DNA from 3 places in the Streptomyces sp. NBC_00554 genome. Region 2 is predicted to be linked to each of the others. Evidence: predicted binding sites of a transcription regulator. Region 2 holds the regulator's gene; each other region holds the start of a gene.
What was found. Region 2 encodes HspR, which represses chaperone genes until heat shock. Its sites were predicted from a motif close to TTGAGNNNNNNNNNCTCAA; they were not measured.
Positions count from the first base shown of each region.

Region 1: a site for HspR is predicted at 6,705-6,723, ahead of dnaK (molecular chaperone DnaK). Genes of this name have one in related genera too.
Region 3: a site for HspR is predicted at 4,416-4,434, ahead of lon (endopeptidase La). Genes of this name have one in related genera too.

Region 1 covers NZ_CP107799.1:1,834,079-1,844,152, forward strand. The annotation lists gene OG266_RS08135 (trypsin-like peptidase domain-containing protein) at 1-1,576, shown strand, start outside; gene OG266_RS08140 (helix-turn-helix transcriptional regulator) at 1,649-2,512, shown strand; gene OG266_RS08145 (SAM-dependent methyltransferase) at 2,582-3,397, shown strand; gene OG266_RS08150 (esterase-like activity of phytase family protein) at 3,465-4,679, opposite strand; gene dnaK (molecular chaperone DnaK) at 4,746-6,650, opposite strand; gene OG266_RS08160 (OsmC family protein) at 6,831-7,259, opposite strand; gene OG266_RS08165 (hypothetical protein) at 7,358-9,163, opposite strand; gene OG266_RS08170 (MoxR family ATPase) at 9,192-10,074, opposite strand, start outside.
Region 2 covers NZ_CP107799.1:4,775,522-4,785,595, reverse strand. The annotation lists gene OG266_RS20840 ((Fe-S)-binding protein) at 1-1,847, opposite strand, end outside; gene OG266_RS20835 (undecaprenyl/decaprenyl-phosphate alpha-N-acetylglucosaminyl 1-phosphate transferase) at 2,105-3,175, shown strand; gene dnaK (molecular chaperone DnaK) at 3,336-5,183, shown strand; gene grpE (nucleotide exchange factor GrpE) at 5,180-5,842, shown strand; gene dnaJ (molecular chaperone DnaJ) at 5,876-7,060, shown strand; gene OG266_RS20815 (heat shock protein transcriptional repressor HspR) at 7,068-7,520, shown strand; gene OG266_RS20810 (PA14 domain-containing protein) at 7,591-10,074, opposite strand, start outside.
Region 3 covers NZ_CP107799.1:3,278,874-3,288,947, forward strand. The annotation lists gene OG266_RS14055 (protein phosphatase 2C domain-containing protein) at 1-6, shown strand, start outside; gene OG266_RS14060 (MarR family winged helix-turn-helix transcriptional regulator) at 217-708, opposite strand; gene OG266_RS14065 (lysozyme) at 1,037-1,879, shown strand; gene lon (endopeptidase La) at 1,973-4,393, opposite strand; gene OG266_RS14075 (GNAT family N-acetyltransferase) at 4,659-5,432, shown strand; gene OG266_RS14080 (GNAT family N-acetyltransferase) at 5,471-6,148, shown strand; gene OG266_RS14085 (RNA polymerase sigma factor) at 6,456-7,082, shown strand; gene OG266_RS14090 (zf-HC2 domain-containing protein) at 7,079-8,014, shown strand; gene OG266_RS14095 (hypothetical protein) at 8,008-8,610, shown strand; gene OG266_RS14100 (ATP-binding cassette domain-containing protein) at 8,607-9,311, shown strand; gene OG266_RS14105 (rhomboid-like protein) at 9,278-10,074, opposite strand, start outside.

The DNA.
Region 1 (10,074 bases), 2.9 Mb from region 2:
CGGACTCGGGGGGCTCGCCCTTCGCATCATCGGCCGGGCCGAGGACCGCGACAGATTCTGGGGTGCGCTGGAGGCTGTCGCTCCGGCGCTGGGCGAGGAACTGATTCCCGAAGCGCTACGCGTCGCCACGACGGAAGCCGACGCGGGAAGACCTCTGGGTCTCCGAGCGGTGCTGGCGCGTTGGGCAGGCTTCGGGGTCCATGCGGCGCAGGCGGCGCTGGCCGCGACGTACCGTCCACACCTCACAGAAACATCGGTGGAGGCACTGCGGGCGAGCCTTGCCACCGAGCCTCCCGTCAGAGGGTGGACCGACACTCTCCGCGCTCTCGAAAACGGCGCTCTGAGGTTCGCGGCGCTGGCCGGAATCAGCGCACGTTTCCCCGTTCCGGCCGCAGAGGTACGGCAGTTGACGGCCCCCCTGCCATCCTGGATGAGGGATGCGGCGCGACGCACCGCATGCGCCGCAATGTCCCGCGAGCTCGATCAGGACACGGTCTCCCAGCTCATCTCCGACTACGGCCAAGGGCACGAGGACTGGCTCACTCCGGGCACGGGGCGCGTCTTCCACGACTACTTCGTCCCCCTCATCGAAACCGCCGGCCCCTCGGCCGCACTGGCCTGCGCCGAGCGCAACGGCAGCCCGTTCGCCATGGCCTGCGCACTGTCGGCGGCCGGACCCGAACTGTCGCCCACGCTGATGTTCCAGATAAAGGCGGACGCGCGCCGACAGTTGGCGAACGCTTCGGTCCAAGGCAGCCGGACCAAATCCGCCTGGCGCGCGGCGAACATTCTCACCGCCCTCCTCCCGTCGGTGCCCACCGCCGAAGCGGAGCGGCTCTGGGACGAAGTGGAGAGGTGCCTCCATGGCGAGAAGGCCGAGCATCCGTCGAATCTGGCCTGGGCCGCACAGCTCTTCCACCACGTTCCCGAGGGCCTTCGCAACAGGGCGTGGGATCTGCTCCTGCCACGCAGCTTCGCCGAGGGCGCGAGCGCGTACCCCGACGACAGCGACCGGGACAGCATTCCCGTCGGGTGGACCACCGACGTCTCGGCACTCATCGACGCCTTCGACCACGATCGTCTGGCCGTGCTGGCCGAGACCGCGGAAAGGCGGGTCGACAGCGCCGGAGAGCGCGACCGGCTCCGCGCGGCCATCGCGGTCCGCTCCGCACGGCTCGGCGACATGGACCAGGCACTCCACATGCTCGGCCGATGCGGATGGGACCCGGTCTGCGCGGCAGCCGCCATGGACATCGCCGGCGAGATGCGCCCCGAGAGTCTGCGGGAGTGGATTCCCGCCGTCCTGAACCGGTTCTCCCGCGCGGGGAATCCCACTCTCAAGGCCGCCGTCCTCGCCAGCAGCAGCGCATTGCAGGCGTCGATGCCGCTGTCGACGGCAGCAGAAGTCACCAGCCGCTGGCTCGCCGAGAGACAGTGGCTGCACCGGCGCGAACTCGCCGCGGAAGCCATCGGACTGGCGCCCATGCTGCTCCGTCTCACCGAGGACGGCGACGCACTGCTCGCCGCCCTGCGGGGTGACACGTCCCTCAAAGCGCTGCGCGGACTGCTGGTATGAAGCCGAACCTGTGAGGGTCGTGGGGGAACATGACACACTGCGCGTGTACTTCGGCGCGTGGGGAGGCGTGGCGTGAGTGAGCGGCGGGCTGCGCCCACCGTGGGGCAGGTGGTTCTGGGGCGGCGGCTCCAGGAGTTGCGGGAGACCGCGGGGCTGAAGCGGGAAGAGGCCGCGCGTGTGTTGCGCGTTGCCCCGGCGACCGTACGGCGGATGGAGATGGCGGAGGTCGCCCTCAAAATCCCGTACGTACAGGTGCTGTTGACGACCTACGGCGTGGCCGACGACGAGGTGGCCGCCTTCATCGGGCTGGCCGAGGAGGCCAACCGGCCGGGGTGGTGGCAGCGGTTCCACGATGTGCTGCCGGAGTGGTTCAGCATGCACGTCAGCCTGGAGGGTGCCGCCCAGCTGATCCGCTCGTACGAACCGCACTTCATTCCCGGACTGCTGCAGACCGAGGAGTACGCGCGGGCCGTGCTGGAGGCCGGGACGGTCGGGCAGACGGGTCCCGAGTCCATCGAGCGGCATGTGGCACTGCGCATGAACCGGCAGGAGCTGCTCACCCGCGAGAACGCGCCCCACCTCTGGGTGATCATGGACGAGACGGCGCTGCGGCGCCCCGTGAGCATCGACAGCAAGGTCATGCGCGACCAGATCGACCGGCTCCTGGAAGCCGTCGAGCACGACCACATCACGCTCCAGATCGCCGAGTTCGAGAACGGCCCGCACCCGGGGACGTACACGTCCTTCGCCCTGTTCCGCTTCGCGGAGCCGGAGCTGCCCGACATGGTCTACAGCGAGTACGTGACCGGTGCCCTCTACCTCGACTCGCGCGCCGAGGTGGCCCTGCACCTGGAGGTCCTGGACCACATGTCGGCACACGCGGCGTCCGCGCAGCGCACCAAGGAGATCCTCCAGGAGTTCCGGACGAGCTTCTGAGCCGGGAACACGCAGCCGTTGAAGACATTCGAAGACGTTGGAAACCCGGAATTACCGAGGAGCATCGCTGTGACCGGAAGTGACGCCGCGCCCACCCGCATCGACACCAGCCGTCCGCATCCCGCCCGTGTCTACGACTGGTGGCTGGGCGGCAAGGACAACTACCCGGTGGACGAGGAGCTGGCCCGGAAGATCGCCGCCGCGGACGAGGCCGCCGTGCGCAGCGCGCGCTCCAATCGCCGGTTCATGCACCGGGCCACCCGTGTCGTCGCGCAGGCCGGGATCCACCAGTTCCTGGACATAGGCACGGGCATCCCCACCGAGCCCAACCTCCACCAGGTCGCCCAGGAGATCGTTCCGGCGGCGAAGGTGGTGTACGCCGACAACGACCCGATCGTCCTGCGGCATGCCGAGGCGCTGCTGCGGGGCACCGCGGAGGGCGCCACCGACTATGTGCACGCCGACTTCCGCGACCCCGACACCATCCTGCGCCTGGCAGCCGAGCACCTGGACTTCGACCGGCCCGTCGCCCTGTCACTGGTCGCGCTCACCCACTACCTCGACGACGCCCCCGACGGCGACGACGTGTACGGCCTGCTCGAGGGGTACGTCACCGCGCTCGCGCCCGGCAGCTTCGTGATCCTGTCCCAGGTCACCCCTGACCTCAGCCCCGAGACCATCGCGAAGGTCACGGGGCTCTTCCGGGCGAGCGGCACGCCCTTCCATCCGCGCACCCGCGCCGAGTTCACCCGCTTCCTCGACGGCCTGGAACTGCTGGCGCCGGGCGTGGTCCCGGCCGTCGACTGGCGTCCGGGACCGGGAGACGTGGCCGCCAAGGCCGAGGGAATCGTGCCCCTGTACGCGGCGGTCGCCCGCAAGTCGTGAGCGGGTGTGACACAGCCGCGACCCGAAGCAGTTCGGGCCGCGGCCGGGACGGCGGGGCTGAACACCCCTAGCGGAGGGCGCGCTTGTCCGCCTTCAGGCTCTGCGAGAGCTTGATGGTGATGAACTCGTTGTTGTCCGCCTTGCCCGGCGTACGGCCGGAGGAGAACGGGAAGTTGTTGTCGTTCAGGACGGCAAGCGTCCGGTTGTCGAGGAGGACCACGTCCTCGATCGTGGTGAACGGGAACGTGAACGTCTCGCCGAAGCCGCCGAGGCCCTTCGGGTTCGCGATGTTCATCAGGTCGGCCACGAGGGTCTTGTCCATGGCCCCGTCGCCGTTGCGGTCACGGGTGTCGGCAAGGTAGATCCGCTTGAACTTGGCGTCGGCGCCCTGGCCGCCGTCGCGCTCGATGACCAGGAAGCGGTTCTTGTCGACGGCGATGGCGTCACCGATGGCGTTCGAGGGCGACTCGAGACGGTAGGTGAAGCGCTTCCCGGTGTACTCGCCCGACTTCAGGTCGAACTCGCTGAAGCGCAGGTCGCCGGGGGTGTCACCGTTGACCGTGCCTTCGAGCAGCGGGTAGAGGTGACGGCCGTCGACCCCGCGGACCATGCCCTCGAAGCCCTTGCTGCTGCCGGTGGTGGGCTGGGCGCCGTTCAGGTACGGGTTCTCCGGCGCCTGCACCCCGTCGAGGGAGATCGGGGCCTCGAGAAGCCTGCCGGTCGGCGAGAAGTGCAGCAGGAACGGGCCGAACTCGTCGCCCAGCCAGTACGAGCCGTCGTACGCCCGCACGATCGACTCGACGTCGAAGTCGGCGCCGGTCAGCACCCGGTCGGCCCGGGTGAGCGGGAACGGCACCTTGTGGTACGGGTCGCTGAGGTTGAAGCCGCCCAGGACCTTGACCTTGCCGGTCTTCGTGTCCGGCTTGACGCGGTGCACGCGGAGCAGGAAGTCGGCGCTGTTGGCCTTGTTGCCGTAACCGTTGTCGGACAGCACGTCGTAGCTGCCGTCGTGGCGGTTGACGGCGCCGCTGAAGCCCTGGACGGGCTGGTCGGCGAACGGGCCGGTGATGCCGTTGAACGGGCCCGCTCCGATGGCCGAGCCGGACGGCTCGCTGTTCGGGACGAACGTCTCGGCCGGAAGCGAGGCGAAGCCGGTCAGTGTGGCCTGGCCGAAGGCCGTGGTGGCCTGACCGTAGTCCTTGGAGTCGCGGTCGGCCATGGCGGGCGACGCGAGTCCGACGGTCAGCGCGACAGCGCTGACCGTGATCGAAAGTCTCTTCATGGCCCGCACGTTAGGGACCCCGGGTGACGGGCGGCCGAACACCAGACGAAGCGGGGCACCGGGATACTAGGCGGCACCGCCCTTCGCGTCCCTGCCCCTGTCCGCATCTCCACCCCTTTCCCTCTCTTCGTCCACGATCTCCGCGTCCACCACGCCTTCCTCCTCGCTCGGGGCATGCTCGGTGGCCGGCTCCTGCGGGGGTGTCTGCTCGGGCGCCTGCTGAGCCTGCGCGTACATCGCCTGCCCCATCCGCTGGCTCACCGTGGCGAGCTTCTCGACGCCGGCCCGCAGCTCGCTCGTGTCGGCGGGCTCCTCCAGGAGTTCCTTCAGCTCGGCGATGGCAGACTCGACGTCCGGCAGGGAGCCGGGCGGAATGCGCTCCTCGTTCTCGCGGATGAACTTCTCGGTCTGGTAGACGAGTTGCTCGGCCTGGTTGCGGGTCTCGGCGGCCTCGCGACGCTCCCGGTCCTCGTCGGCGTACTGCTCGGCCTCGCGCATCATGCGGTCGATGTCGTTCTTGGGGAGCGCGGAGCCGCCGGTGACGGTCATCTTCTGCTCGCGGCCGGTGGCGAGGTCCTTCGCGGAGACGTGCATGATCCCGTTGGCGTCGATGTCGAAGGCGACCTCGATCTGCGGCACCCCGCGCGGCGCGGGCGGCAGCCCGGTGAGGTCGAAGACGCCGAGCTTCTTGTTGTACGCGGCGATCTCGCGCTCGCCCTGGTAGACCTGGATGCCGACGGAGGGCTGGTTGTCCACGGCGGTCGTGAAGATCTCCGAACGCCGGGTCGGGATCGTGGTGTTGCGCTCGATGAGCTTGGTCATGATGCCGCCCTTGGTCTCGATGCCGAGGGACAGCGGGGTGACGTCGAGCAGGAGGACGTCCTTGACGTCGCCGCGGATGACACCCGCCTGGAGCGCGGCGCCCACGGCCACGACCTCGTCCGGGTTGACGCCCTTGTGCGGGTCCTTGCCGGTGAGTTCCTTCACGAGGTCGGTGACGGCGGGCATCCGGGTCGAGCCGCCGACCAGGATGACACGGTCGACCGCGGACAGCTTCACGCCCGCGTCCTTCACCGCCTGGTGGAAGGGGTTCTTGCAGCGGTCGAGCAAGTCGGCGGTCAGCTCCTGGAACTGAGCACGCGTCAGCTTCTCGTCGAGGTGCAGCGGCCCGTCGGCGGTGGCGGTGATGTAGGGCAGGTTGACGGTCGTCTCTGAGGCGCTGGACAGTTCGATCTTGGCCTTCTCGGCTCCCTCGCGCAGCCGTTGCAGCGCCATCTTGTCGTGGCCGAGGTCGATGCCGTGCGAGGCCTTGAACCGCTGGGCGAGGTGCTCGACGACCCGCTGGTCCCAGTCGTCGCCGCCGAGTTTGGTGTCTCCGTTGGTCGCCTTGACCTCGATCACGCCGTCGCCGATCTCGAGGAGCGAGACGTCGAAGGTCCCGCCGCCCAGGTCGAAGACCAGTACGGTCTGCTCCTCGCCACGGTCGAGCCCGTACGCGAGGGCGGCGGCCGTCGGCTCGTTGATGATCCGCAGGACTTTGAGGCCCGCGATCTCACCGGCCTCCTTGGTGGCCTGGCGCTGCGCGTCGTCGAAGTAGGCGGGCACGGTGATCACGGCGTCCGTGACGTCCTCGCCGAGATACGCCTCGGCGTCCCGCTTCAGCTTCTGCAGCACGCGCGCGGCCAGTTCCTGCGCGCGGTACCGGGTGCCGTCGATGGCGCCCGTCTCGGGGAAGCGCCAGCTCGTCTCCCCCATGTGCCGCTTCGCGGAACGCGCGGTGCGCTCCACGTTGGTCACCGCCTGCCGTTTGGCGACCTCGCCGACGAGCACCTCGCCGTTCTTGGCGAAGGCCACCACCGAGGGCGTGGTGCGCGCGCCCTCCGCGTTGACGACGACCGTGGGGTCGCCGCCCTCCAGAACAGCGACCACCGAGTTCGTCGTACCGAGATCGATCCCGACCGCACGTGCCATGTCCATCCCCTTCCGCCCGCCTCTGACCGATCTGCCCGCCCCCAAGCACAAAACTTGAGTGAGCATCTGTCAATGGGGCGGTGCCCTGCGCTTCAACGAGGCGGGGCCCCTGCGCGGGCCCGGACATGACGGCGCCGCGGCCCCCTCAAGGGGACCGCGGCGGCGCATTGTGCATCCGTGTCAGGCGAGCTTCGCCGACAGCGTGATCGTCGTGCCGGTGAGCGCCTGGCTGACCGGGCAGTTCTTCTTGGCGTCCTCGGCCGCGGCGACGAAGGCGTCCTCTTCGATGCCCGGCACCGTGCCCTCGACGGTGAGGTGGATGCCGGTGATGCCCTCGCCGGGCTGGAAGGAGACGTCGGCGCAGGTGACGAGCTTGGTGGGCGGGGTACCGGCCCCCGCGAGGGCGTGCGAGAACGCCATGGAGAAGCAGCTGGAGTGGGCGGCCGCGATCAGCTCTTCGGGGCTGGTCTTGCCGTTCGCGTCCTGGGCGCGCGACGCCCACGTCACGGGCTGCTCGTCGATGGCGCCGGAGGAGTCGAAGGTGACGACGCCGTTGCCCTCGAGCAGGTTGCCTTCCCAGACGGTGTGTGCAGAGCGCGTGGTTGCCACGATGGGTCCTTTCGGGTGTGGTCCCGTTCCCGGGGTTCCGTACGCCCCATCCGATCACACCTCGGCCCGGAGCACCCAGTTGATGGGGCCGCGCCCGCTCAACTCACCCGGAACACCGGCCCCCGCGCGGTGAACGGCAGCCGCGCGCCCTGCGGAATCAGGTACGCGTGCTCGCGCCGCACCCGCAGGACGTCGCACCAGCCGTCCGTGATCACCAGCATGGGCGCGCCCGGCGGGAAGTCGTCCGCGCGGTGCAGCAGGTCGACGCCCGGCTGCAGGACCGTACCGCCGCGCCCACGCACCCGTACCCGTCCGGCGATCTCCGTCACCGGCAGATAGCCCGCGTCGTGCGGGGCGGCGTCGCAGAAGACGACGCGCGCGGCCGGTACGTCACGGGCCTCGGCGTACGAGGCGATCGCGCCCAGCGCCTTGCCGAGCAGCGTGCGGTCCATGGACGCGGAGGTGTCGAGGACCACGCCGAAGGTGCAGCGGGCGATCTCCTCGGGCGGGAAGTAGCGGCCCGCGCGCGGGATGTCGGGGGTCGCCGCCTGGCGGCGCGAGGGGCGCGCGTACGTCCGCAGGGGCTCGGGGCGGGGCACGAACTCGTCAAACCAGCGGGCCAGTTGGGCGTCCCAGGCCAGCGGTGGATGGCTGAGCGCGCGGATCTCCTCGACCAGGCCGCCGGGCAGGAAACCGCGCTCCTGCCGCTGGTGCAGGTCAAGTCCCTGGCCGAGGCCCCGGCGGTAGAACTCGTCGAGGTCGACGTAGTCGCGAGGCGAGCCGAGCGGGCCGCCGAGCATGTCGCCGACGCCCTTGCCGCGCAGTGTGGACAGGCGGCGCATCCGGCGCAGGTCCGTCGCGATCCTGTCGTACACCTCCTCCGCCGACAGATCCCTCAACTCCACGTCGTACAGCAGCCCTTCGGGCATCGCGCCGACGTGCATCTCGTTCAGCCAGCCGTTGATGACGTAGTCCGCGGCGATGTTGAAGAGGTACGGGTCGCGGGTGCCGCAGCGGTCGCTGTGGCGCAGGGCGGCGTGCAGCATTTCGTGGGCGAGGACGAACCGCCATTCCTCGTCGTCGAATTCGCGCAGCGGGTTGATGTAGATCTCGGCGGCCTCCGCGTTCACCGCGGCGATGGAAATGCCGTGGGCGCGGGCGAGTTCGGCGTCGGCGACGACGGTGATGCCGGCCGCGATGCCGCCGAGGAGCGGGTAGGAGGACACGAACCAGCTCAGCGCCTTCTCCCAGGGCTGCAGCCGGGTGGGTCCGCCGCGCATGGAGGCGCGGCGGCCACCCGCCATGTCCATCGCCGCGGCCATGGTCCGGGTCAGCGCGTGCGCGAAGGCGAGCTGCCAGTCGGGCGCGGTGCCGCCACTCCAGGTGTGCCAGGTCACGAGGAGCTGGTCCGGTTCACCGCCCGCCGTGCCGCACCGCTCGTACGCCGCCGGAATCCCGTCGCGGCGCCAGCGCGCGGCGAGCTGCTCCTCGTCGCCGGCGGGGTAGGACTCCGGCAGGTCCTCGGGGGTCAGGCCGACCGGGAAGCCGAGCAGGAAGCGGTTGACCACGGCGCAGCGGGCGGCGAGGTCGAAGCGGTCGGGCTGCACCCGTTCGCCGGTCGCCGCCGGGACATGGCCGAAGCCGAGGTGGATGATGGCGTGCGCGGCTGCCCAGGCCCATTCGGCGGGCTCGGCGCGGCGGGTGGGGTGCACATGCAGAACTCCACTGGAGTCGACGCGGACGAGGCCGTCACGGGGCCCGGCAGCGCAGTCCTTCTGACGGCAGGTGCTGAACCCGATGGCGGCAAGGGCGCGGTTGGCCCGCACCAGCCGCATCCCCTCGGCGAAGGCTTCGGCGGCCGGGTCCGGCTTCTCCTTGTCGCCCTGCTTGCGCTTGCGGCTCATCGCAGCGCCTCCGCCTCGCAGGTGAGGTTCATCGCCGCGCCTCCACCAGACGCGGCATGTCCCGCGCCGCCTCCACCAGGAACCAGGCGGGCAGTACGGGATTGCCGTCGGCGTCGGACGCGATGACGCTCTGGGCGACCTCGACGGAGATCTCGGCGAGCTGGACGAGGAGCGACTTGGCGCGGAACGCGGTCTGCCGCCCGTGCTCCGAGGTGTGCTCCTTGCTGGCGGGCAGCTCCTTGACGAGCCGGCCGCGGAAGGACTCGGCGAGGTAGTAGAGCAGGTCGCGGTCCTCCATGCGGCTGGGCCAGCGGGCCTCGCCCTTGATGATGGCCTCGATGCCGAAGCGGCTGCGCACGATCTTGACGTAGCCGCAGAAGGCGACCGCGTGCGCGGGAGTCAGCGTGCCGTGCGCGATCACCTTCAGGGTGTCCTCGTCGAGGTCCGGGCCGAAGGAGCGCAGTGCGTCGGAGAGCATGTGCCAGGAGCGGGGCGTGGAGAAGGGCTCCTCCGTCTTGGGCGGCTTGGACCACAGGTGGTCGGGGCGGTCGGTGAGGTGGTCCAGGATCCACGGGTGGATGTCGTTGGCGGCGGCCCACACCAGCCAGTCCTTCGGGGACGCCTCGAGGTGCACATGGGCGAGGCGGTTGATCAGCGCGGAGGCGATCGGCCGGGCCAGCGCGTTGTCCGTGGCGCGGTTGCCCGCGCCGATCACGATCGAGCCCTGCGGCAGTTCGTAGTTGCCGATACGGCGGTCCAGGATGAGCGAGTAGAACGCCTTCTGGACGTCCGGCGTCGCCGCGTTCAGCTCGTCCAGGAACAGGCAGTACGGCTCGTCGCGGGCGATCGCCTCCGGTGGGCAGAACACCGAGCGCCCGTCGCGGATCTGCGGCACGCCGATGAGGTCCTCG
Region 2 (10,074 bases):
ATCAGGCCTTCCACCGGGGTCACCGGGATCAGCTTGCCCTCGTCGATGAGGTGCTGGAGCAGCTGGGTGTGGTGGATGACCTCGTAGTCGCCGCCGAGCTGCGGGTACTCGTTGCCGAGCGTGTTCAGGCAGTGCGGGCAGGTGGCGACGATCTTCTTCGCGGACTTCGGCTTCTTGGTGCTCTCGTCCTCGTCGTCCTCGCCGAACGCCATGTTCAGCGCGGCGACGTTCTCCATGCCGAGCTCCTGGAACAGGGGCTCGTTGCCGAGGCGGCGGGCGGAGTCACCGGTGCACTTCTCGTCGCCGCCCATGATCGCGAACTTGACGCCCGCCATGTGGAGGAGCTCCGCGAAGGCCTTGGTGGTCTTCTTGGCGCGGTCCTCGAGGGCGCCCGCGCAGCCGACCCAGTACAGGTAGTCGACCTCGTCGAGGTCCTCGAGGTCCCTGCCGACGACCGGAATCTCGAAGTCGACTTCCTTCGTCCACTCCAGGCGCTGCTTCTTGGCCAGCCCCCAGGGGTTGCCCTTCTTCTCCAGGTTCTTGAGCATCGTGCCGGCCTCGGACGGGAAGGCGGACTCGATCATCACCTGGTAGCGGCGCATGTCGACGATGTGGTCGATGTGCTCGATGTCGACCGGGCACTGCTCGACACAGGCGCCGCAGGTGGTGCAGGACCACAGGACGTCCGGGTCGATGACGCCGTTCTCTTCGAAGGTGCCGATCAGCGGCCGCTCGGCCTCCGCGAGGGCGGCCGCGGGCACGTCGGCGAGCTGCTCCTTGGTGGCCTTCTCGTTGCCTTCGGCGTCCTTGCCGCCGCCGGCGAGGAGGTAGGGCGCCTTGGCGTGCGCGTGGTCCCGCAGCGACATGATCAGCAGCTTCGGGGACAGCGGCTTGCCGGTGTTCCAGGCGGGGCACTGCGACTGGCAACGCCCGCACTCGGTGCAGGTGGAGAAGTCGAGGATGCCCTTCCAGGAGAACTGCTCGACCTGGCTGACACCGAAGACGTCGTCCTCACCGGGGTCGGTGAAGTCGATGTCCTTGCCGCCGGAGGTCATCGGCAGCAGCGCGCCGAGCGCGGTCCCGCCCTTGGCGTTGCGCTTGAACCAGATGTTCGGGAAGGCGAGGAAGCGGTGCCAGGCGACGCCCATGTCCGTCTTGAGCGCGACCGTGATCATCCAGATGAAGGAAGTCCCGATCTTGATCATCGCGGTGAGGTAGATCAGGTTCTGGAGCGTGCTGACGTCCGTGTCCCTGAAGGTGGCGACGATCGGGTACGAGGCGAAGTACGCGGCCTCGTAGTGGTGCACGCCGACGAGGGCGCCCTCCATGCCGCGCAGGGTCATGATCGCGAGGCCGATGATGAGGATGATCGACTCGACGAAGTAGGCCTGGCCGGTGTTGGACCCGGCGAACCGCGACTTCCGGCCGGCGCGGCCGGGGCGGGACAGCTGGCGGATCACGATGAGCGTGAGGATGCCGAGCACCGTCATCAGGCCGATGAACTCGACGAAGACCTCGTACGGCAGCCAGTGCCCGACGATCGGCAGCACCCAGTCGGCCTGGAAGAGCTGCCCGAATGCGTTCACGAGGGTCGCGATCAGCGAGAAGAAGCCGATGGCGACGAACCAGTGGGCCACACCGACGATGCCCCAGCGGTTCATCCGGGTGTGGCCGAGGAACTCCCTGACCACCGTGACGGTGCGCGCGGTCCAGTCGTCGGTGCGGGTTCCCGCGGGGACGTCCTGGCCGAGCCGTACGAACCGGTAGATCTGCGCGATGGCTCTGCTGAACAGCGCCACGCCGACCACGGCGAGTACCAGCGACACAATGATCGCGGCGAGTTGCATTGGGGGCTCCTCGGGCCTGCGAGGTGTTGCTCCGAGGGTGATCTCGGAGGTGATTGCGGTGATTACTAAGCGGTAACTTATGCAGTCGGTCTGAGACTACCCACTTCTTTCGCCGCACTGTAGCCAGCGGTGCGGTGATCTGCGTCGCTGAGGCTGCCCTGACCGGCGGTGCCTGTTTGTCGGGGTTGCGGATCGACACGTAAACCCGATCGTGTTATCTGCGACATATTTGCGACATTCGGTCCTAAATTAGCTGGGTGTTGTACGGAATCGTCGCCGCCATCGCCGCCCTGCTCCTCACCGCCGCGCTCGCCGCCCTGCTGCGGATGTTCGCCCTGCGCTTCGGGGTGGTCGAGCGGCGGCGGTTGCGGGTGGTTCCGTTGCTGGGCGGGGTGGCGGTGGTCGGGGGGACGGCGCTCGTGGCCGGTGCGGGGGAGTGGACGGACGTTGCTCCGCTGGGGACCGATGCCGGGCGGCTGCTGGTGGCGGGGATCGGGGTCGCGCTGCTCGGCCTTGTCGCCGATCTGCGGGCCGTGCCGCTCGCGGTCCAGGTGGGCGGTGTGGGTCTCGCCGCCGCGCTGACCGTGCCGTACGGCGAACTCGGGCTGTTGGGCGGGGTGTTGGGTGTCGCCTGGATCGTCTTCGTGACGTTCGCCTTTGTCTCGCTCGATCATGCCGACGGGGTGATGGGGACCGTCGGGGTCGTCACCGCCTTCGCGTTGAGCGGGTGTGCGGCGGCCGAGGTCATGGACGGGACGGCGGCGCTGCTGAGTGTGCTGGCGGCGGCGCTCACCGGGTTCCTGATGCAGGGGCGGCCTCCGGCGCGGATCGTGCCGGGGCGGTGCGGGGCGTTGTTCGCCGGGTTCGTGCTGGCCGGGGCGGCGGTGGTTGTCCATGGGGGGCGGGAGACGGGGGCCGGGGTCGCGGCGCTGTTCTCGCTGACGGCTGTGGGGCTTGTGGATCTCGCCCTTGCCGCTCGGGGGCCGGGTGGGCACCTTGCTCATCGGCTTCGGCGGGGTGGGCTGACTTCGCGGGGGGTGATGGTGGTGATCGGTACGGCGGCTTTCGGCGGGGCGCTCGTTGGTTTGCTTATCGACCTGGGGTGGGTGGAGCCGAGCGCTGCGTGGTGGGTGGCTGGGGTTGTCGCCGTGGTGGTGCTCGTGGGGGGTGTGGGGCCTTTTTCTCGCCCCCGCCGCCCCTACCCATTCCCGTCCCCCGGGGGCTCCGCCCCCAGACCCCCGAACGCCCGAAGGGCTCGTCCTCAAACGCCGGACGGGCTGAAGATTCCCCCGCCGGACCGGCTGAGAATCCACAGTCGGACGGGCTGAGAATCCACAGCCGGACGGGCTAAAATTCCCAGGTCAGACGCAAGGTGCGCGTAAGAAACAGATAAGAGTTGAGCCTCCTCGACTCAGCTCTGTTGACCACGCGGCGAGCGTCGTGCACACTTGAGTCCGTTCCACTCAAGTCATTGCTGGAGGAATTGAAATGGCACGTGCGGTCGGCATCGACCTGGGCACGACTAACTCCGTCGTCAGCGTTCTGGAGGGCGGCGAGCCCACCGTCATCACCAACGCCGAGGGTGCCAGGACCACGCCGTCCGTCGTCGCCTTCGCGAAGAACGGTGAGGTGCTCGTCGGCGAGGTCGCCAAGCGCCAGGCGGTCACGAACGTGGACCGGACGATCAGGTCCGTGAAGCGTCACATGGGTACGGACTGGAAGATCGAGCTCGACGGGAAGCACTTCAACCCGCAGCAGATGAGCGCCTTCATCCTGCAGAAGCTGAAGCGCGACGCCGAGGCGTACCTGGGCGAGAAGGTCACGGACGCGGTCATCACCGTTCCGGCGTACTTCAACGACTCCGAGCGTCAGGCGACGAAGGAGGCCGGCGAGATCGCGGGCCTGAACGTCCTGCGTATCGTCAACGAGCCGACGGCCGCCGCCCTGGCGTACGGCCTCGACAAGGACGACCAGACGATCCTCGTCTTCGACCTCGGTGGTGGCACCTTCGACGTCTCGCTGCTCGAGATCGGCGACGGCGTCGTCGAGGTGAAGGCCACGAACGGCGACAACCACCTCGGTGGTGACGACTGGGACCAGCGGGTCATGGACTACCTGGTCCAGCAGTTCCGCTCCGGTCACGGCGTGGACCTGGCCAAGGACAAGATGGCCCTCCAGCGCCTCCGTGAGGCTGCCGAGAAGGCCAAGATCGAGCTGTCCTCGTCCACCGAGACCTCGATCAACCTGCCCTACATCACGGCCTCCGCCGAGGGCCCGCTGCACCTGGACGAGAAGCTCACGCGCGCCCAGTTCCAGCAGCTGACGGCCGACCTTCTGGAGCGCTGCAAGACGCCGTTCCACAACGTCATCAAGGACGCCGGTATCCAGCTGTCCGAGATCGACCACGTCGTTCTCGTCGGTGGCTCCACCCGTATGCCCGCCGTCGCCGAGCTCGTCAAGGAGCTGACCGGCGGTCAGGACGCCAACAAGGGTGTCAACCCGGACGAGGTCGTCGCCATCGGCGCCGCCCTCCAGGCCGGTGTCCTCAAGGGTGAGGTCAAGGACGTCCTGCTCCTCGACGTGACCCCGCTGTCCCTGGGTATTGAGACCAAGGGCGGCATCATGACGAAGCTCATCGAGCGGAACACGACGATCCCGACCAAGCGGTCCGAGATCTTCACCACCGCCGAGGACAACCAGCCCTCCGTGCAGATCCAGGTCTACCAGGGCGAGCGCGAGATCGCGGCGTACAACAAGAAGCTCGGGATGTTCGAGCTGACCGGCCTGCCGCCGGCCCCGCGTGGTGTCCCGCAGATCGAGGTCGCCTTCGACATCGACGCCAACGGCATCATGCACGTCACGGCCAAGGACCTTGGCACGGGCAAGGAGCAGAAGATGACCGTCACCGGTGGCTCCTCGCTGCCGAAGGACGAGGTCAACCGGATGCGCGAAGAGGCCGAGAAGTACGCGGAGGAGGACCACGCCCGCCGCGAGGCCGCCGAGTCCCGCAACCAGGGCGAGCAGCTCGTCTACCAGACGGAGAAGTTCCTCAAGGACAACGAGGACAAGGTCCCCGGCGAGGTCAAGACCGAGGTCGAGGCCTCCGTCGAGGAGCTGAAGGCCGCGCTCAAGGGCGAGGACACCGCCGAGATCCGCACCGCCACCGAGAAGGTCGCGGCGGTCTCGCAGAAGCTCGGCCAGGCGATGTACGCCGACGCCAACGCCGCACAGGCCGCGGGTGACGCCCCCGGTGCCGAGGCGCCGAGGTCCGACGACGACGTGGTCGACGCGGAGATCGTCGACGAGGACCGTGACCGCAAGGACGGTGCCGCGTGACGGAGGAGACCCCGGGCTTCGAAGAGAAGCCTGACGTCCCTTCCGGCGCCACCCCTGACGACGCCGAGCCGACGGCCGCCCCTTCGGGGGCGGCCCCGGCCGGGGACGAATCAGCAGCAGCACAGGCACAACTGGCCGGTCTGACGGCCCAGCTGGACCAGGTGCGTACGGCGCTCGGCGAGCGCACGGCGGACCTCCAGCGGCTCCAGGCCGAGTACCAGAACTACCGCCGCCGGGTCGAGCGCGACCGGATCGCGGTCAAGGAGGTCGCCATCGCGAACCTCCTGACCGAGCTCCTGCCGGTGCTCGACAACATCAACCGCGCGCGGGACCACGGCGAACTGGTCGGCGGCTTCAAGTCGGTGGCCGAGTCGCTGGAGTCCGTCGCGGCGAAGATGGGACTTCAGCAGTTCGGCAAGGAGGGCGAGCCCTTCGACCCGATGATCCACGAGGCCCTGATGCACTCGTACGCGCCGGACGTCACGGAGACGACGTGCGTGGCGATTCTGCAGCCGGGGTATCGCTTCGGCGAGCGCACCATCCGCCCCGCGCGGGTGGCCGTCGCCGAGCCCCAGCCCGGTGCGCAGCCCGTCAAGTCCGAGGACACGGCGGCCGACGCGGCGGACGACAAGGAGAGCGGTGGCCCGGACGAGGGCTGACGTTGAACGTATGAGAGAGGAGGGACGTCGAGGATGAGCACCAAGGACTTCATCGAGAAGGACTACTACAAGGTCCTCGGCGTCCCCAAGGACGCCACCGAGGCCGAGATCAAGAAGGCGTACCGGAAGCTCGCCCGCGAGTTCCACCCGGACGCCAACAAGGGCAACGCCAAGGCGGAGGAGCGCTTCAAGGAGATCTCCGAGGCGAACGACATCCTCGGGGACCCCAAGAAGCGCAAGGAGTACGACGAGGCACGCGCCCTCTTCGGCAACGGCGGCTTCCGTCCGGGCCCCGGTGCCGGCGGCGGCAACTTCAACTTCGACCTGGGTGACCTCTTCGGAGGCGGCACCCAGGGCGGCGGTCCGCAGGGCGGCGGCTTCGGCGGCGGGATCGGCGACGTGTTCGGCGGGCTGTTCAACCGCGGCGGCGCCACCACCGGTACCCGTACGCAGCCCCGGCGCGGCCAGGACATCGACACCGAGGTGACGCTCAGCTTCACCGAGGCGGTGGACGGCGCGACGGTTCCGCTGCGGATGACCTCCCAGGCGCCCTGCAAGGCGTGTTCGGGCACCGGCGACGCGAACGGCACACCCCGCGTGTGCCCGACGTGCGTCGGCACCGGCCAGGTCGCCCGGGGCTCCGGCGGCGGGTTCTCCCTCACCGACCCCTGCCCCGACTGCAAGGGCCGCGGTCTGATCGCGGAGACCCCCTGCGAGGTCTGCAGCGGCAGCGGCCGCGCCAAGTCCTCGCGCACGATGCAGGTCCGTATCCCGGCCGGCGTCAGCGACAACCAGCGCATCCGCCTCCGTGGCAAGGGCGCCCCGGGTGAACGGGGCGGCCCCGCGGGCGACCTGTACGTCACCGTCCACGTCGATGCCCACCCGGTCTTCGGCCGCAAGGGCGACAACCTCACCGTCACCGTCCCCGTCACCTTCGCGGAGGCGGCCCTCGGCGGCGAGGTCAAGGTGCCCACCCTGGGCGGACCCGCGGTGACCCTGAAGCTGCCGCCGGGCACGCCGAACGGCCGCACCATGCGCGCCCGCGGCAAGGGCGCGGTCCGCAAGGACGGCACCCGCGGAGACCTGCTGGTCACCGTCGAGGTGTCGGTCCCCACGGACGTGTCGGGCAAGGCTCGTGACGCCCTGGAGGCGTATCGCGAGGCGACCGCGGGAGAGGACCCGCGGGCGGAGCTGTTCCAGGCCGCGAAGGGAGCATGAGGACGCCATGGATGGAACCGGCCGTCGACGCAACCCGTACGAACTGACCGAGGAGACGCCGGTCTACGTCATCTCGGTGGCGGCCCAGCTCTCCGGCCTGCACCCGCAGACCCTGCGTCAGTACGACCGCCTCGGCCTGGTCTCTCCCGACCGCACGGCCGGGCGCGGCCGGCGCTACTCGGCCCGCGACATCGAACTGCTGCGCGCCGTCCAGGCGTTGTCGCAGGACGAGGGCATCAACCTCGCCGGCATCAAGCGCATCATCGAGCTGGAGAACCAGGTCGCCGCGCTCCAGCAGCGCGTCGCCGAACTCCAGTCGGCGGTGGACGGCGCGGCAGCCGCGATGCAGCAGCGCGAGGCGGCGGTCCACGCCTCGTACCGCCGCGACCTGGTTCCGTACCAGGAGGTTCAGCAGACGAGTGCGCTGGTGGTGTGGCGGCCGAAGCGGTCGCCGGAGTAGCCGAACTGCGTGAAGGGGCCCGGAGGTTGAACCTCCGGGCCCCTTCGTCGTACGCGGCACTCCGCTCGGGTCAGAACCAGCTGGCCCAGATCCCGTACGCCTCGCTCCGCACGGTCTCCTCGACCCCCTCGGGGCTGATGTACACCACGCGGTAGTAGTAGAGGCCCAGACGGTCCGCGTACACGGTCGTGTCCGTGGAGGACACGGGCCACGAGTCGCTCACCACCCCCGCGTCGAGCGTGGACCATGCCCCGCCGGCCGGGTCCCACCGCTCCACCCGGTAGTCGTAACCCAGGTACACCGTGCAGGGAACGGTCGAGAACAGGCTGTCGTTGCAGCTCCGGTAGAGGTTCGGGTACGGGGCCTCGCCGACCCCGGTGCCCGTCCATCCCGGTGGCCGGGTGTCGGGCAGGGTGACCCGCACGTCCACCGGGTGGTAGCTCATCGGGATGTACTCCGACTCGTCGTAGTCCTCCACGCCCGCGTCCGTGCCCGGCTGGTAGTCGTACCCGACCACCCGGTACACGTGCTCCTTCCCGTCGGGGACGGTCGCGCACAGGATCTCGGTCTCGCCCAGGGAGTCCCCGCCCCAGCAGTTGCGCTTCCAGACCGTCTCGCCGGTGTCCGGATCGGTGCTGCCCTGCCACACCAGGTATCCCTGGACCGGGTCGGGGTCGTCGGTCGGGGCCGTCCAGGTGAGCCGCACACCCATCGGGATCTGCTCCGCAGTCAGGTCGGTGACGGGCCCTGGCCGCAGGGTGTCCGGCGTGGTGGCCGTCGCCGAGGCCGTGCTGGGCTCCGAGGCGTGCCCGTAGGAGTCGACCGCGATGACGCGGTACTCGTAGGCGGTCTCGGACTCGCCGGAGGCGTCCAGGCAGGAGGAGATGGCGGTGGAGCTGCCCTTGGCGTAGGCGGGGTCGGTGCCGGAGGCCCACGAGAGCGTGTACGTGTACGGGGATTCGAGCGTCCCGCTGTCGGGCGACATGTGGGAGACGCACTGGTCCACGACGGTGCTGGTCCCGGTCGTGGTGTCCGTCCGCAGGATCCGGAAGGAGGATCGCGTGCTGTCGTCGATCCCCCAGGGGTCGGAGGTGCGCCAGTCCAGCTGCACGCCCCATTGGCCGTACGCGGCCGCGGTCACCTTGTGGGCGGTGACGGGCTCCGGCCGTTCCGCCAGGGCGAGTTCGACCTCTGCCGGCGCGGCAGCGTTACCGGCCGTGTCCACCGCCCGGACCACATACCGGTAGGTGTCGGAGACGGCCAGCCGCTGCATCGGGACGACGTCCGTCGCGGTCGTCGTGGTGACCGTCGTACCCGTGCTCGCGGCCAGGGCGTCGATGTACCCGCCGGTGGACGGCACGTACTGCAGGACCTGGTACGAGGCGGCCTCGTCGGCGGTCGACCACACCAGGTGGGGAACGCCCGACTCGTACTCGACGCGGGCGTCGGTGACGGGTGCCGGCGGCGTCAGGTCGGAGGTGGTGACCGTGGTGGCGGCCGAGTACGCGGACCAGTTCCCGGCGGCGTCACGGGCCCGCCCGCGGTAGGTGACCTTGCTGCCGTCCAAGCGGTACCCGGTGTCGCAGATCGCGCCCTTGGCACCGGAGTAGATGGTGCTCCAGGCGCCGGTGGCGGCGTTCAGCCGCTGCATCTCGTACCAGGCGATGTCGGCCTTGTTCTCCGCGGTGGTGACGAGCTGCGGGGCCGCGTAGGGCTCGAGGGACGCGCACGCGTCCATCTCGACGAACGGCGCGGCCGGCGGGGTCTTGTCCACGGTGGTGACGGGCTTGTCGGCGCTTCCGGCCGAGGAGTTGCCCGCCTTGTCGTAGGCGCGGACCTCGTAGTAGTACGTCTTGCCCGTCTTCGGCAGGGTCGTGTCGGTGTACGAGGTGGCGGTCGTGGTGGTGAGCTTGGTCCAGGTGGTGCTGCCCTGAAGGCGCCGGTAGACGCGGTAGCTCGCGAGGTCCAGCTCTTTGTTCTTCGTCCAGGTGAGCTTGGCTTTGCCGGTGGTCTTGTCGTACGTGACCGCTGTGCCCGTCGGGGTGAGGGGCTTGACCTTGTCGACGGTGGCCGAAGTCCTGGGCGTGTAGGCGAACTTGACGTTCGCGGTGCCGGTCCAGTTGACGTAGTCGACGCGGAGGGTGTGCTTGCCCTTGGGGACGGTGACGTTGACGGTCTTCTTCACCGTGGACGACACGTTCTTCCAGATGTCGACCTTGCGGGTGCCGTCGAGGTAGACGCGGATGCCGTCCTGGGTGGAGACGGGGAGGGCGAAGGGGCCGCCGGAGCCGAAGTCGCGGGTCACCGTCCAGCGGACGCCGAAATTGTTGGTCGGCATGCCGGAGGCGGGCGCACCCGTGCCCCAGTTCTGGTCGATGGCCGTATCGCAGTCGGTCTTCTTCGGCGTACCGGAGAAGTTGGTGTTCGCGAAGAACTGCCGTTTGTAGACCGGTGATGCGCAACTCGTCGCGGCGGAGGCGGAGTTGGCGGCCACGAGCAGGCCGGCCGCGGTGATGAGCACGACGGTGCCGGCGACTGCGGCCGTCGTGGGTCT
Region 3 (10,074 bases), 1.5 Mb from region 2:
TGGTGAGCCGGCGCCGCTTCGTGCGAGCGCGCTTCTCCGAGTGGTCGGCCGCTCCTCCGCGTGAGGGGCAGCCCGCCGCTTCGCGGCGGTGTTCGCCCGCCCGCTCCGCCACCCGTTTCCAGTCGGATGGAAGGTGACCCGACAAGCGTTCGCCCCGCCGCTCGGTCCGCGGTCCGCCGCTTCTCCTCGTGACGGGCCGCCTCACCGCTCGGTCCGCTACTTCTCCATCCCGCTGTTCAGCTGATGCAGCAACCGCGCCAGTTCCGCGACCTCCCGGGGGTCCCAACCCCCCAGTTGCCGCACGTAGCGCGCCCGACGCGCCTCCCGCACCGTGCTGAAACGCGTCCGGCCCTCCTCCGTGAGGTGGACGAGCCAGGCGCGGCCGTCGGCGGGGTCGGGCTCGCGGGCGACGAGGCCCAGGTCTTCCAGGGCGCGGAGCTGGCGGGACATGGTGGCCTTGCCGACGCCGATGTAGGCGGCGAGCTCCGTGGCGCGCTGGCTGCCGCACTCCTCCAGGCGGAAGAGGAGGCCGTACGCGGAGGACTCCAGGTCGGGATGGACCTCGCGGGCCATCTCGCCGGAGGAGGCCCGGGCACGCCGCAGGAACACCGTCAACTCGCGTTCCAGTGCGGGGAATTCCTGGTCCACACCACTCCCGGACGCCATGGGTTCGACACGACGTCCGTCGCCGTTCGGGTCCTCGTGCACGTCAGCACCCCTGACTCGGTTTCCGGATCCTGAAAGTTTCTGCCAAGAGGCGCTATCGCCGCAGCTCCGCCAGTATTTCGCAGGCGTAGACCAACGGCAGCGTCCGGGCCCTCTTCCCGCGTGGTCCGCTGCGTGCGTAGCTTCAATGGCAGGCAGTTTCTGGCATGACCACAGCAGAAGATGCCACAGCAGGAATTTCCCGGCATGGCCGGCCACGCCACCGGCAAGTCGATGAGGACTTGCCCCCCCACATACAGAGCGGGCGCATGCCGCAGGCGTTCCCCCACCGAGCACCACCGTGCACCACCGATCTCCTCGGAGGCACGACATGCCCGCGCACAGACGCAGACACAGATCCGGAACGACCGGCCGCTCACACTCGCCGAAGCGCTTCTCCGCCCTGGGGATCCTGCTCGCCGCCTTCTCCCTCCTCCTCGCCCTTCCGGCCCAGGCCGCCGACATCCCCGCCCGCGGCTCCGCCCACCTGGGCATGGGCGTCGTCGCCCACGACGGCCAGGGCGGCACCCCGGCGACCGGCGACGCCACGCAGACGGAAGGCGTGGACGTCAGCAGCCATCAGGGCAACGTCGCCTGGGCGACCCTGTGGGGCAGCGGCGTCAAGTGGGCCTACACCAAGGCGACGGAGGGGACGTACTACACGAACCCGTACTTCGCCCAGCAGTACAACGGCTCGTACAACGTCGGCATGATCCGCGGCGCGTACCACTTCGCGACCCCCGACACGACGACAGGCGCCACCCAGGCCAACTACTTCGTCGACCACGGCGGCGGCTGGTCGAAGGACGGCAGGACGCTGCCCGGCGTGCTCGACATCGAGTGGAACCCGTACGGGGCCTCCTGCTACGGGAAGACGCAGAGCGCCATGGTCAGCTGGATCAGCAGCTTCCTCACCCAGTACAAGGCGCGTACCGGGCGCGACGCCGTGATCTACACGGCGACCAGCTGGTGGACGGAGTGCACCGGCAACTACGCCGGTTTCGCGACCGCCAACCCGCTGTGGGTCGCCCGCTACGCCACCGCCGTGGGCACGCTGCCGGCGGGCTGGAGCTACTACACGATGTGGCAGTACACGTCGTCGGGGCCGACGGTCGGTGACCACAACAAGTTCAACGGGGCGCTGGACCGGGTGGTGGCGCTCGCCAACGGCTGACGGACCGGACCCCCCTTTTTTCCGGGACCCCGGACATGGGAAGGCCCGGATCCCCTTTCCGGGACCCGGGCCTTCCTCATCCGATGGCGTCCGTCACGCCGCCACCGGAACCTCCGCGGTCGCGCCGTTCGTCGCCGGCGCGAGCGCCAGCTCCAGCACCTGGCGGACATCCGTCACCGCGTGGACGTCGAGCTTGTCCAGGACCTCGGCCGGGACGTCGTCCAGGTCGGGTTCGTTGCGCTTCGGGATGATCACCGTCGTGACGCCGGCCCGGTGCGCGGCGAGCAGCTTCTGCTTGACGCCGCCGATGGGCAGGACACGGCCGGTGAGGGAGACCTCGCCGGTCATGGCCACGTCGGTGCGGACCAGCCGGCCGCTGAGCAGCGAGGCGAGGGCGGTCGTCATGGTGACGCCCGCACTCGGACCGTCCTTGGGGACGGCCCCGGCCGGGAAGTGGATGTGCACGCCCCGGTCCTTGAGGTCGCCGACCGGCAGTTCCAGTTCGGCTCCGTGCGACCGCAGGAAGCTCAGCGCGATCTGCGCCGACTCCTTCATCACATCACCGAGCTGACCGGTGAGGGTCAGACCGGCCGCGCCCGTCTCGGGATCGGCGAGCGACGCCTCCACGAAGAGGACGTCACCTCCCGCACCCGTGACGGCAAGTCCGGTCGCGACACCGGGGACCGCCGTGCGGCGCTCGGCCGGGTCCTGAGCGGACTCGGGCACATGGTGCGGACGCCCGATGAGGCCGCGCAGATCGTCCTCGGTCACCGTGAACGGCAGCTTCCGCTCGCCGAGTTCGTGCTGCGCCGCGACCTTGCGGAGCAGCCGGGCGATGCCGCGCTCCAGGTTTCGTACGCCCGCTTCCCGGGTGTACTCGCCTGCGAGCCTGCGCAGCGCGCTCTCCTCGAGCGTGACCTCGTCCTTCTCCAGACCGGCCCGCTCCAGCTGGCGCGGCAGCAGGTGGTCGCGTGCGATGACGACCTTCTCGTCCTCGGTGTAGCCGTCGAGGCGGACCAGCTCCATACGGTCGAGCAGGGCCTCCGGGATGGCTTCCAGGACGTTGGCGGTGGCCAGGAAGACGACGTCGCTGAGGTCGAGTTCGACCTCCAGGTAGTGGTCGCGGAAGGTGTGGTTCTGGGCGGGGTCGAGCACTTCGAGGAGGGCCGCCGCGGGGTCACCGCGGTAGTCGGAGCCGACCTTGTCGATCTCGTCCAGGAGCACGACCGGGTTCATGGACCCGGCCTCCTTGATGGCGCGGACGACACGGCCGGGCAGCGCGCCGACGTACGTACGCCGGTGTCCGCGGATCTCGGCCTCGTCGCGTACGCCGCCCAGGGCGACCCGTACGAACTTGCGTCCCATGGCGTGCGCGACGGACTCGCCGAGCGAGGTCTTGCCGACGCCGGGAGGTCCGACGAGCGCGAGCACGGCACCGCCGCGGCGGCCACCGACCACGCCGAGACCGCGCTCGGAGCGGCGCTTGCGCACGGCGAGGTACTCGGTGATGCGCTCCTTCACGTCCTCGAGACCCGCGTGCTCGGCGTCCAGGATCGCCTTGGCGCCCTGGATGTCGTACGCGTCCTCGGTCCGCTCGTTCCACGGCAGTTCGAGCACGGTGTCGAGCCAGGTCCGGATCCAGGAGCCCTCGGGCGACTGGTCGCTCGCGCGCTCCAGCTTCTCGACCTCCTTGAGGGCGGCCTCGCGGACGTTCTCAGGAAGATCGGCGGCCTCGACACGGGAGCGGTAGTCGTCGCTCTCGTCCTCCCCGGCCTCCCCGTTGAGGTCACGGAGCTCCTTGCGTACGGCATCGAGCTGGCGTCGCAGCAGGAACTCGCGCTGCTGCTTGTCGACGCCTTCCTGTACGTCCTTGGCGATGGACTCGGCGACATCCTGCTCGGCGAGGTGCTCGCGGAGCTGCTCGGTGGCGAGCTTGAGACGGGCGACCGGGTCGGCGGTCTCCAGCAGCTCCACCTTCTGTTCGGTGGAGAGGAACGGTGAGTAACCGGAGTTGTCGGCAAGGGCGGAGACGTCGTCAATGGCCGTCACGCGGTCCACGACCTGCCAGGCGCCGCGCTTGCGCAGCCAGCTGGTGGCGAGGGCCTTGTACTCCTTGACGAGTTCGGTGACGTGGCCGGGCAGCGGCTCGGGCACGGTCTCGGCGACGCGTGTCCCCTCCACCCAGAGAGCGGCTCCAGGACCCGTGGTCCCGGCGCCGATCTGCACGCGCCCACGTCCGCGGATCAGCGCGCCCGGGTCGCCGTCGGCAAGGCGGCCGACCTGCTCGACGGTACCGAGCACACCCGTGCGCGCGTACGTCCCGTCGATCCGCGGCACCAGCAGCACCTGCGGCTTCCCCGGCGTCGAACGGGCGGCGGCCTGAGCAGCCTCCACCGCGGCACGCACATCGGTGTCGTTCAGATCCAGCGGAACCACCATTCCGGGCAGCACGACCTCGTCGTCGAGCGGCAGCACGGGCAGGGTGAGCGGTGTGGACGTCGTATCGGCAGCCATGATCTTCCTCTCGACAAGCAAGTTGAGCTACATGGACTCAATGCTTGTGAGCGCTCTGGTGTTCCCCGGGGGTGTTCGCTGTCAGCGATCGTCGCCGTGGGGGCTGGAGGACCAGGGCGGAGGAGGCTCCGCGCTCCGGCTGCGCACCTCTAGAAGCTCCGGCTGCGCACCCCGATATTCAGTTGCCTCAACCCGCACGGTCCGTAGCGTCTTCCCGGTGACAGACACGAACACCGACACCCTTCTCGCCGCCTACGACGACCAGATGCGCGGCGCCCCTCCCATCCCTCCCACGGGAGTCACGTACGAACAGGACGGGCCGCTGCTCCGGATCGTCGGGCAGTTCCGCGGGCTCGTCAGCGGGCCGCGCGAGCTCGGAGTGGGCGGGGCGGAACTCGATCGCCTGATCGCCCGGCAGCGGGACTACTTCGCCGGGCGCGGTGAGGCGGTGGAGTGGAAGACGCGGGGACATGATCACCCCGCCGATCTCACGGAACGGCTGCGCGCCGCGGGTTTCGTGCCCGAGGAGCGGGAGACGGTGGTCGTCGGGCTCGCGGAGGAGATGGCCGTACGGCAGCCGGTCGCGCCGGAGGGTGTCGTCGTGCGGCGGGTCACCGCGGACCTGGACATGCACCGGATCGCCGCGATGGAGTCGGCCGTGTGGGGGGAGGACTGGAGCTGGCTCGCCGACGACCTGATCGGCCGGATCGACGCCGCCCCCGACGAGATCGCCGTGTACGTCGCGGAAGCCGGCGGTGAGGTGGTCTCCGCGGCCTGGCTAGTCTTCCGTGCGGGCACCGAGTTCGCGAGCCTGTGGGGCGGCTCGACACTGTCTGAGTGGCGGGGCCGGGGCATCTACCGTGCCCTGGTCGCCACCCGCGCCGCCCTCGCCACCGCCCGCGGCGTCCGCTTCCTCCACGTGGACGCCTCCGACGACAGCGCCCCGATCCTGCGGCGGCTGGGCTTCCATGCCGTGACCACGACCACGCCGTATGTGTGGACGCCCCCGGCGGACTCCCCGGCGCCGCCGCTAAAGTAACCCCTGATAGTGGATTGCAACCATTACAGGGGGTCCTGGTGGACAAGATCGTACGGGCCTGGGTCGACGGCTGGGTCGTCTCGCGCGGGGCGGCTCCGCCGATGGTCGAGCCGTGGGGATACACGGTCGACGTGGGGCAGCCGGAGCACGTCTCGCGGCACGTTCTCGGGATGACGAACGAAGCGGTCGAGGAGGCGACGGTCCGGAAGGTCGCCGACGGGGTGACCGGGGCCGGGGTGTGGCTCAAGGTGTTCGCCGAGCCGTCCACCGTCGGGCCCTGGCTCGGCGAGGGCTGGTGGGTCGACCCCGAGCCCGGCTATCTGATGTCGGTGCCGCTCGCCGGCGCGCCCGGGCGAGCCACCCAGGACGGCCACGCCCTCGACGTATCCGTCCCCGACGGCTACCGCCTGCGCACCTGGTCTCGCGGCGGCGTCACCCGCGTCCTGCTCGCCGCGCCCGACGGCTCCTGGGCCGCGCGCGGCCAGATCGCCCCCACGGGCGAGACCGCGGTGGTCGACCAGATAGAGACGTCCGCGCGGCACCGCAGGCGAGGGTTCGGCCGCCTGGTGATGCGCACGCTGACGCACGCGGCGGTCGCGCAGGGCGCCGTGACCGGCGTACTGGGCGGAACGCCGGATGGGCGGGCGCTGTACGAGTCTCTCGGGTGGCGCGTGGAGGCGACGCTGACGAGCGCGAAGTTCACGGGCGGCGCCTGACGCCGGAGCCTCCCTCCTTCAGGCCGGTACCGCCACGGCTTCGCAAGCCCCCCGCACGACGGACACCCACTGCTCGGCAGGGGGAGGGCCGACCCGGCATCCCCGAACCGGCACATCGACCGCCCGGAGCCCGGCGCGCCCGACCGCCGGGCTCCCCCCACGCGGTAGCCGTACTTCGCGCGCCCCCCGAGCGCGCCTTCCCTCGCCATGGAACCAACGCAGAGCATGCGGACGATAGCGAAGCGTGACTGCACTTGCTGCCGTGGCTGGGGAGGCCCCGGCTCGCGAACGATCCGACCGGGGCACCATGACGTCAACTCCGGCCCAGGGGACGGCGGACGACCCGCCCGGCCCGCCGGCCTCCACGTACGACGCAGAACTGATCCAGGCCGTCGCGGCGGGCGACCCGTACGCCCTGCACCGGCTGATGGTCCGCAACAGCCCCTGGTTGCAGGCGAGACTGCTTCAGCGCCGTATCGCGCTGGACGTGGTCGACGACGTACTGCAGGAAACGTTCATCGCGGTGAACTACAGCGCGGGGACCTACCGCGACGGCAACGCGCGCGGCTGGCTGTGGACCATCGCCCAGCGCAAGCTCGTCGACCAGTTGCGTAAACGCGGCCGACTTGACGCGGCCGTCGAGCGTGAGGGGGCGCTGGCCCGCTCGGCCACCACTCTGGTCGCGCCCTCCGCCGAGGACGCCGCCCTGGGCACGCAGCTCACCGGCACCTCCGTCGGCGACGCGCTGACGACCCTGCCCGACGACGCGCGGGAGATCCTGACGCTCCGCTATGTCGACGGCTTCAGCGTGCGCGAGACGGCGGAGCGGCTCGGCATCAGCCAGGGCACGGTGAAGAGCCGGGCCAGCCGCGCCTGCGAAGAACTCCGAGGCCGGCTGGGCGCGTTGCGCCGCCAAGGGGGTGAACGACGATGACCGCCGGATGCCCACCGCACGAGTGGCTCGTTCGATACGCGCTCGGCGAGCCGACGGGTCCGGACCGGCGTCAGGGACCGGGCACAGGCCCGGATCCGGGGCTCGCCGCGGCAGAGGCGCATCTGGACGCCTGCGACGACTGCACGCGGATCATCGTCCGGCAGGTGCGCCGCGGCCCGTACGCGGCACATCTCGACGCCTTGCACGTCCGAGTCATGACGGCCGTGGATTCACCGCCCCGCCGCCCGCTGCCCCTCGGCTCACCGTCCCGCCACTCGTTGCCCGGACTGAGCGCCGCCCCCGCCCTGCGCTGGTCCTGGGCGGCGGCGCTCCTCGGCGTCTGCGCCACCGGGGTCGTACTGGCGCAGCTGGCCGGGGCACGGGATCTGAGCACCGGGTGGCTGCTTCCGTGGCTGCTGATGTGCGCTCCCCTGCTGCCGCTGCTGGGCGTGGCCATGAGCTACGGGCCGCAGGCCGACCCCTTCCACGAGGTGGCCGCGGTCTCGCCGTCCGGCGGGATCAAACTGCTGCTGTGGCGTACCGGCCAGATCCTCGCCGTCTGTCTGCCGGTGCTGACGCTGACGGGCTTCCTGCTCCCGCGCGGCCAGGTGCCGCTGTCCGCCGCGGCCTGGCTGCTGCCCTCCCTCGGTCTGACCCTGGCCACGCTGGCGCTCGGCTCGTGGCTGGGCTGCGGGCCGGCCGCGGTGCTGACGGGCGGTGGCTGGCTGGCGGCGGTGGGGGTACCGGTGGCGGCACGGCTGATGGTGGACCCTGCGGTACGTCCCCGGATCGAAGTGGCGTTGCTGCTCGATGCCCTGTCGCCGCTCATGAGCCCTACGGCGCAGGGAGGGTGGGCGCTGGGTGCCGGGGTCTGCTGTGTGGTGCTGTTCGCCCGTCGTCGCGCGTTCGGCGGGGCGGTGGGGGCGTGCTGAGATCTGCGCGGGGCAGGGCTCGGGTCAGCCCGCTGCTGACCGAGTTGCGCCGGGGTCCGGCGTTCAAGGTGTTCTGCGCCGTGGTGGCGGTGCAGGTGGTGCTGAAGGCAACGAGGACGCTTTTCGACCAGTCGTCCCTGCCGACCCTGCTGCTCGCGATGTCGGCGTTCGCGGTGTGCGCGGGGTGGCACGGCGCGCGTGAACGGCGGTGTCGTACCCGGTGGTTGGGACAGGTCGCGGTCCGCTCGGCCTTGCACCGCTTCCTGCTGGCGGCGGTACCGGCCGTGTTCTGGCCACTCGCCGCCGCCCTGCCGTTGCTGCAGCCGGGCTTCAGCGGCGATCCGCTCGGCCTCCTCTACTTCGGCGCCGCCATCGCCCAGGCCACTGCGATAGGGACGCTGGCAGCGTTCGCGCTGGGCCGCCTGGTGCCGTTCCGACTACTGGCCCCCGTACTCGCCGTCGGCGCCTACTACCTCCTCGCACTCCTGTACGTCGGCTCGCTCACCGCGGACCCGGTGAGCACACCGGAACCGAAGCCCGCCGCCACCGAAACGGACCAGCCCGCCCCCGTACCCCGCCCGGAGGAAACACCGTGATCACCGCGGACGACCTGACCATTCGACACCGCCGCAGGACCGCCGTCGACGGCATCACCCTCCACCTCTCCACCGGGGTCCACGGCCTCCTGGGCCCGAACGGCGCCGGAAAGACGTCGCTGATGCGGGTCCTGGCCACCGCCGCTTCCCCCTCCGCGGGACGCCTCGGCCTCCTGGGCGAGGACCCCACGCACTACGCGGGAATCCAGGCGGTAAGACGCCAACTCGGCTATCTACCGCAGGAGTTCGGGGTGTACCGGCACTTCACGGTGCGGGAGTTCCTCGGTTACGCGGCCTGGCTGAAGGACGTACCCGGCCGCGAAGTCCCGCTGGCCGTGGAACGCGCCGCGCACCGCACCGACCTCACCGACCGCCTCGACACGAGGCTGCGCACGCTCAGCGGAGGCATGAAACAGCGCGTCGGAATCGCCCAGGCCGTGGTGAACGACCCCGCGCTGCTCCTGCTCGACGAGCCCACGACCGGCCTCGACCCCCGTCAGCGCGAGCGGTTCCACGCCCTCCTGCGCGAGATCGGCCGGGAGGCGACCGTGGTCGTGTCGACCCACCTCATGGAGGACGTCACCGGTGCCTGCGACGACGTGACCGTACTGGCGTCCGGCAGGATCCGCTTCCACGGACCGGTCGCCGCCCTCGCGGCGGCCGGCGGCTACTCGGCCGTGGTGGGGGACGGCGGCGATTGAAGCCGGGCCCATCCCGAGGACCGGCCGCGGGCTCGCCGTCGGCGCCGCACCAACGGCCAGGCCGCGACCCCGATCGCCAGGGACATCACATGCCCCCAGTTCGTCATCGGGTCGGTGAAAGCGATCAGGTCGGCGACGAGCATCCCGCCGAAGGTGATCAGCAGCGGCCAGCGCAGCCAGGGGGTCAGCAGCCCGGCGAGCGCCCCGACGCTCGCGGCGACGCCGAAGCTGACGCCGTAGTCGAGGCGGTGCAGGGAGCTGTCGGGCAGCTGTCCGGCCAACACCGCGAGCCCGACGGGGACTTCGGTGGCGAGTGTGGCGATCACATGCCCGAGCAGGAAGACACCGGCGGTCCGGGCACCGCCGATGCGCCGTTCCAGCGCGGTGAGGACGAGCAGGAACCCGATCGCGTACGGGGAGAACATCCCGCCCGCGATCCAGAGGGCGCTGGCGATCAGCACCAGCACCGGGGTCCGTACGAGGTGTGCGACGTCCGTGCTGGACGCCTGGTGCAGCGCGTGTACGAGCGAGGGGCTCGCGTACTCCGCGACCAGCGAGGTGACGACGAGGACGGCAGCGTAGGCGAAGGTGAAGGGTGTGGCGGTGGGGGTGGGGAGCAGCCGCCAGGGGCGTATCGGCACAGGGCGGGTAGCCCGCGGTGAGGCGACGCGCTCGCACTCGCGCACGCCCTCCGCGAAGGAGTCGCGTCGCTGCCGCGGCACTCCGTCCAGCAGCGGCGCATCGACGCCGTCCACGACAGCCG